Linked DNA regions of Rubrivirga marina. The protein of the gene in region 2 binds, or shares a complex with, the protein of the main gene of each other region. Links are inferred from orthologs where the notes say so. Each region holds a gene or a part of one and is shown on either strand. Other genes may lie near its edges. The genes, in order: uvrB and BSZ37_RS14690.

The links.
Region 1: the proteins of BSZ37_RS14690 (region 2) and uvrB are in contact, whole or in part, in a crystal structure (PDB 7EGT), measured with the Thermus thermophilus proteins. The link is inferred for Rubrivirga marina from one-to-one orthologs. Residues at the interface, in WP_096412145.1 of Thermus thermophilus: His654, Arg656, Phe657, Gln666, Asp668, Glu669, Lys680, Arg681, Leu682, Ser683, Lys685, Tyr686, Ala687; in WP_096411307.1 of Thermus thermophilus: Glu23, Leu25, Arg26, Asp27, Gly28, Glu29, Arg30, Phe31, Arg55, Glu326, Asp327, Phe328, Glu379, Ser382, Gln383, His398, Gly400, Arg401.

What each region holds. Positions count from the first base shown.
Region 1 is NZ_MQWD01000001.1:1,605,199-1,608,448, reverse strand. Bases 296-3,232 are described here. They hold uvrB (excinuclease ABC subunit UvrB), read left to right. Parts: upstream 296-690; coding sequence 691-2,775; downstream 2,776-3,232. Other genes in these bases: BSZ37_RS06685 (molybdopterin-dependent oxidoreductase), read left to right, coding at 2,876-3,232; BSZ37_RS06695 (response regulator), read right to left, coding at 296-389. Outside these bases: more of BSZ37_RS06695, read right to left, coding at 1-295; more of BSZ37_RS06685, read left to right, coding at 3,233-3,250. UniProt on the Escherichia coli protein: The UvrABC repair system catalyzes the recognition and processing of DNA lesions. A damage recognition complex composed of 2 UvrA and 2 UvrB subunits scans DNA for abnormalities.
Region 2 is NZ_MQWD01000001.1:3,465,279-3,468,630, reverse strand. The notes cover bases 161-3,199. They hold BSZ37_RS14690 (ATP-dependent helicase), read left to right. Parts: upstream 161-514; coding sequence 515-2,884; downstream 2,885-3,199. Other genes in these bases: BSZ37_RS22390 (RDD family protein), read left to right, coding at 2,893-3,199; dps (DNA starvation/stationary phase protection protein Dps), read right to left, coding at 161-356. Outside these bases: more of dps, read right to left, coding at 1-160; more of BSZ37_RS22390, read left to right, coding at 3,200-3,352. UniProt on the Escherichia coli protein: A helicase with DNA-dependent ATPase activity. Unwinds DNA duplexes with 3'-5' polarity. Translocates on single-stranded DNA with 3'-5' polarity. Initiates unwinding more efficiently from a nicked substrate than double-stranded DNA.

The DNA.
Region 1 (3,250 bases), 1.9 Mb from region 2 along the record:
ACGAGCGACAGTGGGCGGACGATGACGTCGGCCACGCCGGCGTCGAGCGCCGTCGCGACGGCCGCGGCGTTGCCCGGCCAGAACACGAGGACGACGGGCGGTGGGGCCTCCATCTCGTCGCGGAGCCGCTCGAACAGCCGGAGCCCGTCGAGCCCCGGGAGCCGCGAGGCCGCCACGACCACGTCGGGGGCTGCCTCCAGCACGGCGTCGAGCGCGTCCGGGCCGGTCCGCTCCGTCCGCACCGAGAAGCCGGCGCGCGAGAGCCGATGCCCCACGATGGTCAGCGTCGGCTCGTCGGTGTCGGCGAGGAGCGCGCGGCGGCGACGCGGGGCGCACGAACGGCGCGCGATCCAGGCCGGCTCAGCGGCCTGCGGGGAGGGAGTCGTCACAGTGGCGGGAGGGGGGGCGACGGTATCGGCCCCCGCGGCCGTCCGGATAAGTCGGCCGGCCACGGGCCAGGGCGGCCACCCTCCGTCATGCCAGCGGCGCCCGACGGATCCGCGGCCGCACTTTACCAAGCCGTGATGACACGCTCGCGCGCCACTCGGTCGCACCAGTCCGCCCACCTCGGGGCCGAGGCGGGCGGGGCCACGGCGAACCCGACGCGGGGTGCCCGGTAGACCGAGGGCTGCGACACACCGTCGTCAGCCCGGCGTGCGATTCTTCCCGGCTGCCCCACCACGGACCCCGATGGCCTCGATCACCCGCATCGACTCGCCCTTCAAGCTCTCGACGGCGTTCCAGCCGATGGGCGACCAGCCCCGCGCCATCGGCGAGCTCACCGAGGGCCTCTTCCGCGGCGACCCCTACCAGACACTCCTCGGCGCGACGGGCACCGGCAAGACGTTCACGATGGCCAACGTCATCCGCAACGTCGGCAAGCCGACGCTGGTGATCTCGCACAACAAGACGCTCGCGGCCCAGCTCTACGCCGAGTTCCGGCAGTTCTTCCCCGAGAACGCCGTCGAGTTCTTCATCTCCTACTACGACTACTACCAGCCCGAGGCCTACATCGTCTCGTCCGACACGTACATCGAGAAGGACATGGCGATCAACGAGGAGATCGACCGGCTCCGACTCCGGGCCACGTCGGCGCTCGTCTCGGGCCGGCAGGACGTGGTCATCGTGGCGTCCGTGTCGTGCATCTACGGCCTCGGCAACCCGGACGAGTACAAAAAGCGGATCGTCCAGGTCTCGCCCGGCCAGGAGCGCGACCGCGACGAGCTGCTGATGGAGCTCGTCCACGTGTTCTACAACCGGAACGACGTCGACTTCACGCCTGGCACGTTCCGCGTGCGCGGCGACGTGGTCGAGGTGTTCCCGGCCTACTTCGAGGACCAGGCCTACCGCATCCAGTTCTGGGGCGACGAGGTCGAGCGGATCGCGCGGATCAACCCGGTCACGGGCGAGGAGCTGTCGTTCGAGCAGGACACGCTCACGATCTACCCGGCCAAGCACTTCGTCACGCCGCAGGACCAAGTCGACCGCGCCATCGCCGGCATTCAGGAGGAGCTCCGCTGGCGGCTCGCCATCCTCCGCAACGACGGCAACCTCGTCGCCGCCGAGCGGCTGGAGCAGCGGACGCTCTTCGACATCGAGATGATCAAGGAGATCGGGTACTGCTCCGGGATCGAGAACTACTCGCGCCACATGGACGGTCGCGAGCCCGGCACGCGCCCGTACTGCCTCCTCGACTACTTCCAGAAGAACCACGGCGACGACTGGCAGATCGTGATCGACGAGAGCCACGTGACCGTCCCGCAGGTCCGCGGCATGTACAACGGCGACCGCGCGCGGAAGCTGAACCTCGTCGAGCACGGCTTCCGGCTGCCGAGCGCCATGGACAACCGGCCGCTGACGTTCGAGGAGTTCGAGACCTTCCACCACGCCGTCACGTTCGTCTCGGCCACGCCGGCCGACTACGAGCTCGAGACGTCGGGCGGCGTCGTGGTCGAGCAGATCATCCGGCCGACCGGCGTGCTCGACCCGCACGTGGAGGTCCGCCCCGTCGAGGGCCAGATCGACGACCTGCTGGCGGAGATTCGCGACCGCGTCAAGGCCGGCGGACGGGTGCTGGTCACCACGCTCACGAAGCGGATGGCCGAGGACCTCACCGACTACCTCGACAGCTTCGGCGTCCGCGTCCGGTACCTCCACTCCGACATCGACGCGCTCGAGCGGGTCGACATCCTCCGGGACCTCCGCCTCGGCGAGTTCGACGTGCTCGTCGGCATCAACCTGCTCCGCGAGGGCCTCGACCTGCCCGAGGTCAACCTCGTGGCCATCCTCGACGCCGACAAGGAGGGGTTCCTCCGCTCGGAGCGGTCCTTGATCCAGACCGCCGGCCGCGCCGCCCGCAACGCCGACTCCCTCGTCGTCCTCTACGCCGACCGCGTGACGGACTCGATGGCGCGCATGATGGAGGAGACCGACCGCCGCCGCGACATCCAGCGGGCCTACAACGAGGAGCACGGGATCACGCCGATGACGGTTACGAAGTCGATCGACGACGTCCGCCGCGGCACGGCCATCGCCGACCACAAGGCGGAGCAGGACGAGCGCCGGGCCAAGGAGAAGGTGAGCTACTACGCCGGCCCCGACCAGCTCCCGAAGGTCGCGGACCCCGTCGTGAAGTACCTCACGGACGACCAGAAGCGGGACCTCGTGGCCCAGCTCACGCGCGAGATGGACGCGGCGGCGGAGAACCTCGAGTTCGAGAAGGCCGCCGAGCTCCGCGACTCGATCGCCCAGATCGAGGCCGATCTCGCCGCCTGAGTCCGCCCGCCTCGGTGACGCAGCCGGCGGATCCGCCGAGGCGGGCGGGGGCACCGCTGGGGAGAGAAGGCGAGATTGCCCTCGCCCCCTCCTCACTTCGATGCCGCTCCCGCCCGACCTCGTCGTCCTTTCCGGGGACCCGCCCAACGCCGAGCCGCTCCCCGAGGCGCTCACGCGGTCGTTCCGGACGCCGCCCGACCTCCTGTACGTCCGTACGCACGGGACGACGCCGGAGCCCGACCCCGCGACTTTCCGGCTCGTCGTCGACGGCCTCGTCGAGCGGGAGCTGTCGCTGAGCCTGGCGGACCTGGGCCGGTTCGAGCAGGCCGAGGTCGACGCCGTCCTCTGCTGCGCGGGCAACCGACGGACCGAGATGCACGCGCTCGCGCCGACGCCGGGCGAGGAGCCCTGGGGCGCCGGCGCGCTCGGCAACGGCCGTTGGTCGGGCGTCCGCCTGGCCGACGTGCTCGCCGAG
Region 2 (3,352 bases):
GGGTCGTTGAACGTGTCCTGGTCGCCCTCCTGGTCGGTGCCCGGGAACGGGGCGATCGGGCTCGCCTCGGCGGCCATCCGGACCGTGCCGTACGCGTAGCCGCCGAGGAGGACGATCCGCTCGGCGACGAGGTCGAGCGGCTCCTCGAGCTTCTCGGCGAGCTCGTCGTAGAGGAGGTGGAGCTGGTAGAAGTCCTTGCCCTTGACGTTCCAGTGGGCCTGCTTCGTCTGGGAGTACAGGTCGGAGGTCGCCGCGAGCGTCTCGTTGAGCATCGTGACCAGCTTGTGCCGGTCGTCCTCGGCGATGTCGAGGCGGGTGGAGTACGGGATCTGGGCGGTCTTGCTGGTGGCAGCCATGAGAGGGGGAGAGTGGAGAGGGGGCCGTCGTTCAACCGGGGCTGGGAGGGGCAGATCCGTGAAGCCCCCGTGTCTGCGGGGGCGCCCTACGGGGCGTCCGCGTCTTCACCGGGTCGGGCCCTCATCGGCGCTAGGTTTCGGCAGCCGACTCCGATCCGATGAAGACGTTCGCTCTCCGACCCGACCCCGACCGTACCCCCTCCGCCTCCCCCCGCCAGCCCACCGAGGCGGACCGCTCGGAGGCCGAGGCCCTCTTGGGAGGGCTCAACCCCGTCCAGGCCGAGGCGGCCCGGACGACCGAGGGCCCGGTCATGATCATCGCGGGGCCGGGCTCTGGAAAAACGCGGACGCTCACGCACCGGATCGCCTACCTCCTGGCGTCGAAGCAGGCGTGGCCGAGCCAGATCCTCGCGCTCACGTTCACCAACAAGGCCGCCCGCGAGATGCGGTCGCGCGTGGTCGACCTCGTGGGCGACGAGGCCAAGGGGATGTGGATCGGGACGTTCCACTCCATCTTCGCCCGCGTCCTCCGCAGGGAGGCCGACCACATCGGGTTCTCGCGCGACTTCACGATCTACGACTCCGACGACACGGAGCGCTTGATCAAGGAGCTCATGACGCGGTACGGGATCGACCCGAAGCGCGTCACGCCGCGGTCGGTGCGGAGCGCGATCTCGAGCGCGAAGAACGCCATGGTCGGGCCCGACGAGTACGCCCGACTGGCGGGGGACCCGTTCACCGAGGCCGCCTCGAAGCTGTACACGCCCTACGCCGCCGCGCTCCGGAAGGCCAACGCGATGGACTTCGACGACCTGCTCGGCTGGCCCATCCGCCTCTTCGAGCAGCATCCGGACATCCTCAAGGAGTACCAGCGCCGCTGGCGATTCCTCCACATCGACGAGTACCAGGACACCAACCGGACGCAGTACGTCCTCGCCAAGCTCCTCGCGGCCGACCACCACAACCTCTGCGTCGTCGGCGACGACGCCCAGTCGATCTACGCCTTCCGCGGGGCCGACATCCAGAACATCCTCTCGTTCCAGAAGGACTACCCGGGCGCGAAGGAAATCCGACTCGAGCAGAACTACCGGAGCACCCAGCGGATCGTCCGCCTCGCGGACGCCGTCATCAAGGGGAACGCGAAGCAGCTCGACAAGACGCTCTGGACCGACAACGACGAGGGCGACCCGATCGTCCTGATGGAGGCCCTGAGCGAGCGCGACGAGGCCCAAAAGGTCGAGCGGACCATCCGCGACATCCGCTCCCGCACCGGCATCTCGTGGAGCGACGTGGCCGTGCTGTACCGGACGAACGCTCAGTCGCGGTCGATCGAGGAGGCGCTCCGGCGGGGCGGCATCCCGTACCGGATGGTCGGCGGGACGAGCTTCTACCAACGCAAGGAGATCAAGGACGCGCTCGCCTACCTCCGCCTCGCCGTCAACCCGACCGACGAGGCCTCGCTGCTCCGCGTCATCAACACGCCGACGCGTGGGGTCGGGGCGAAGACCATCGACCAACTCCGCGACTACGCGACGGAGCACCGCGTGGCGCTCTGGCAGGCCGTCCAGGACCCGGGCGGCGCGGGCCTCAGCGCTCGCGCGTCGAAGGCCGTCGAGGGGTTCGGCTTCCTCGTCTCGCGGTTCGCCTCGAAGGCGGGGACGGCGCCGGCCGACGAGCTCGCCCGCGAGTTCATCCAGGAGACCGGGCTGCTCCAGGACCTCCGCGACCAGAACACGCCCGAGGCCCTCGCGCGGCTCGAGAACGTCCACGAGCTCCTCAACGCCGTCGCCGAGTTCGCCGGGGGCGACCCGACGGGCGAGCCGCGGACGCTCTCCGAGTTCCTCCAGGAGGTCAGCCTGGTGGCCGACGTCGACCGGCTCTCGGACGACGAGAACCGCGTGACGCTCATGACGCTCCACGCGTCGAAGGGCCTCGAGTTCAAGGTCGTGTTCGTGACCGGGCTCGAGGAAGGGCTGTTCCCGCTCGCCAAGGCCGCCCAGGACGCGACGGAGCTCGAGGAGGAGCGCCGGCTCCTCTACGTCGGTGTGACGCGGGCCGAGGAGGCCCTCTTCCTGACCTACGCCCGGAGCCGCTACCGCTACGGGGACCAGCAGTCGAGCGTCCGCTCCCGGTTCCTCGACGAACTGGACGGGGAGGACCTGCTCCGCACCGAGTCGGGGGGCAAGTTCGAGAGCCGCCGCGGCCGGTTCCAGACGTCGGACGGCGGGTTCGGCGACTACGGGAAGATGGACCCGAACTACTGGAAGCAGTCGCTCCGGCCCGACGACGGGAAGACGCGCCCGCGGACCAAGACCGTCGAGGCCGCGCGCGGCGAGAGGACGATCGTCTACGACGAGGGCGAGGCCCAGATCGTCCCGGGCGTCCAGGTCCACCACAAGTCGTTCGGCAATGGGAAGGTGATCTCGATCGAGGGGGCGGGGGAGCGGGCCGCGGCGACGGTCAACTTCAAGTCGGTCGGGATGAAGAAGCTGAAGCTGGCGTTCGCGCGGCTTCAAGTCGTCGGGTAGCGGCGGAGGTGGCCCGCCTCGACGACCCTCGCGACCGGGTCACTCCCACGGCCTTCCGGATTGCCCCGGACCTCCTCGGCGTCCGGCTGGCGACGCCGGCGCGGCGGGCCGCGGCGCTCGGCATCGACCTCCTGCTGGCCGGACTGGTCACCGCCCTCGGCGGGCCCGGCGCGGCGGCGCTGGCGGCGGCGATCCTGTTCTTCCTCGTCGCGATGCGGCGCGGGAGCCGCCACCCGTTCCGGCGGGCGGTCCGCGGCGCGCTCGTCGGCGTCGGCGCGCTCATCCTGTTCGGCATCGCCTACGGGCTCATCGACTCGGGCGGCGACTCGCTGGAGACCTACGGGGGCCCTGGCTCGGACGAGAGCTACGCCTACGGACCCCAGGACCTCGACGACGTCCCCGGCATGGCCGGCCTCGACCGCGGGCTCACCGAGGCGGGCATCGACGTCGAACTGAGCGATGCCCTCG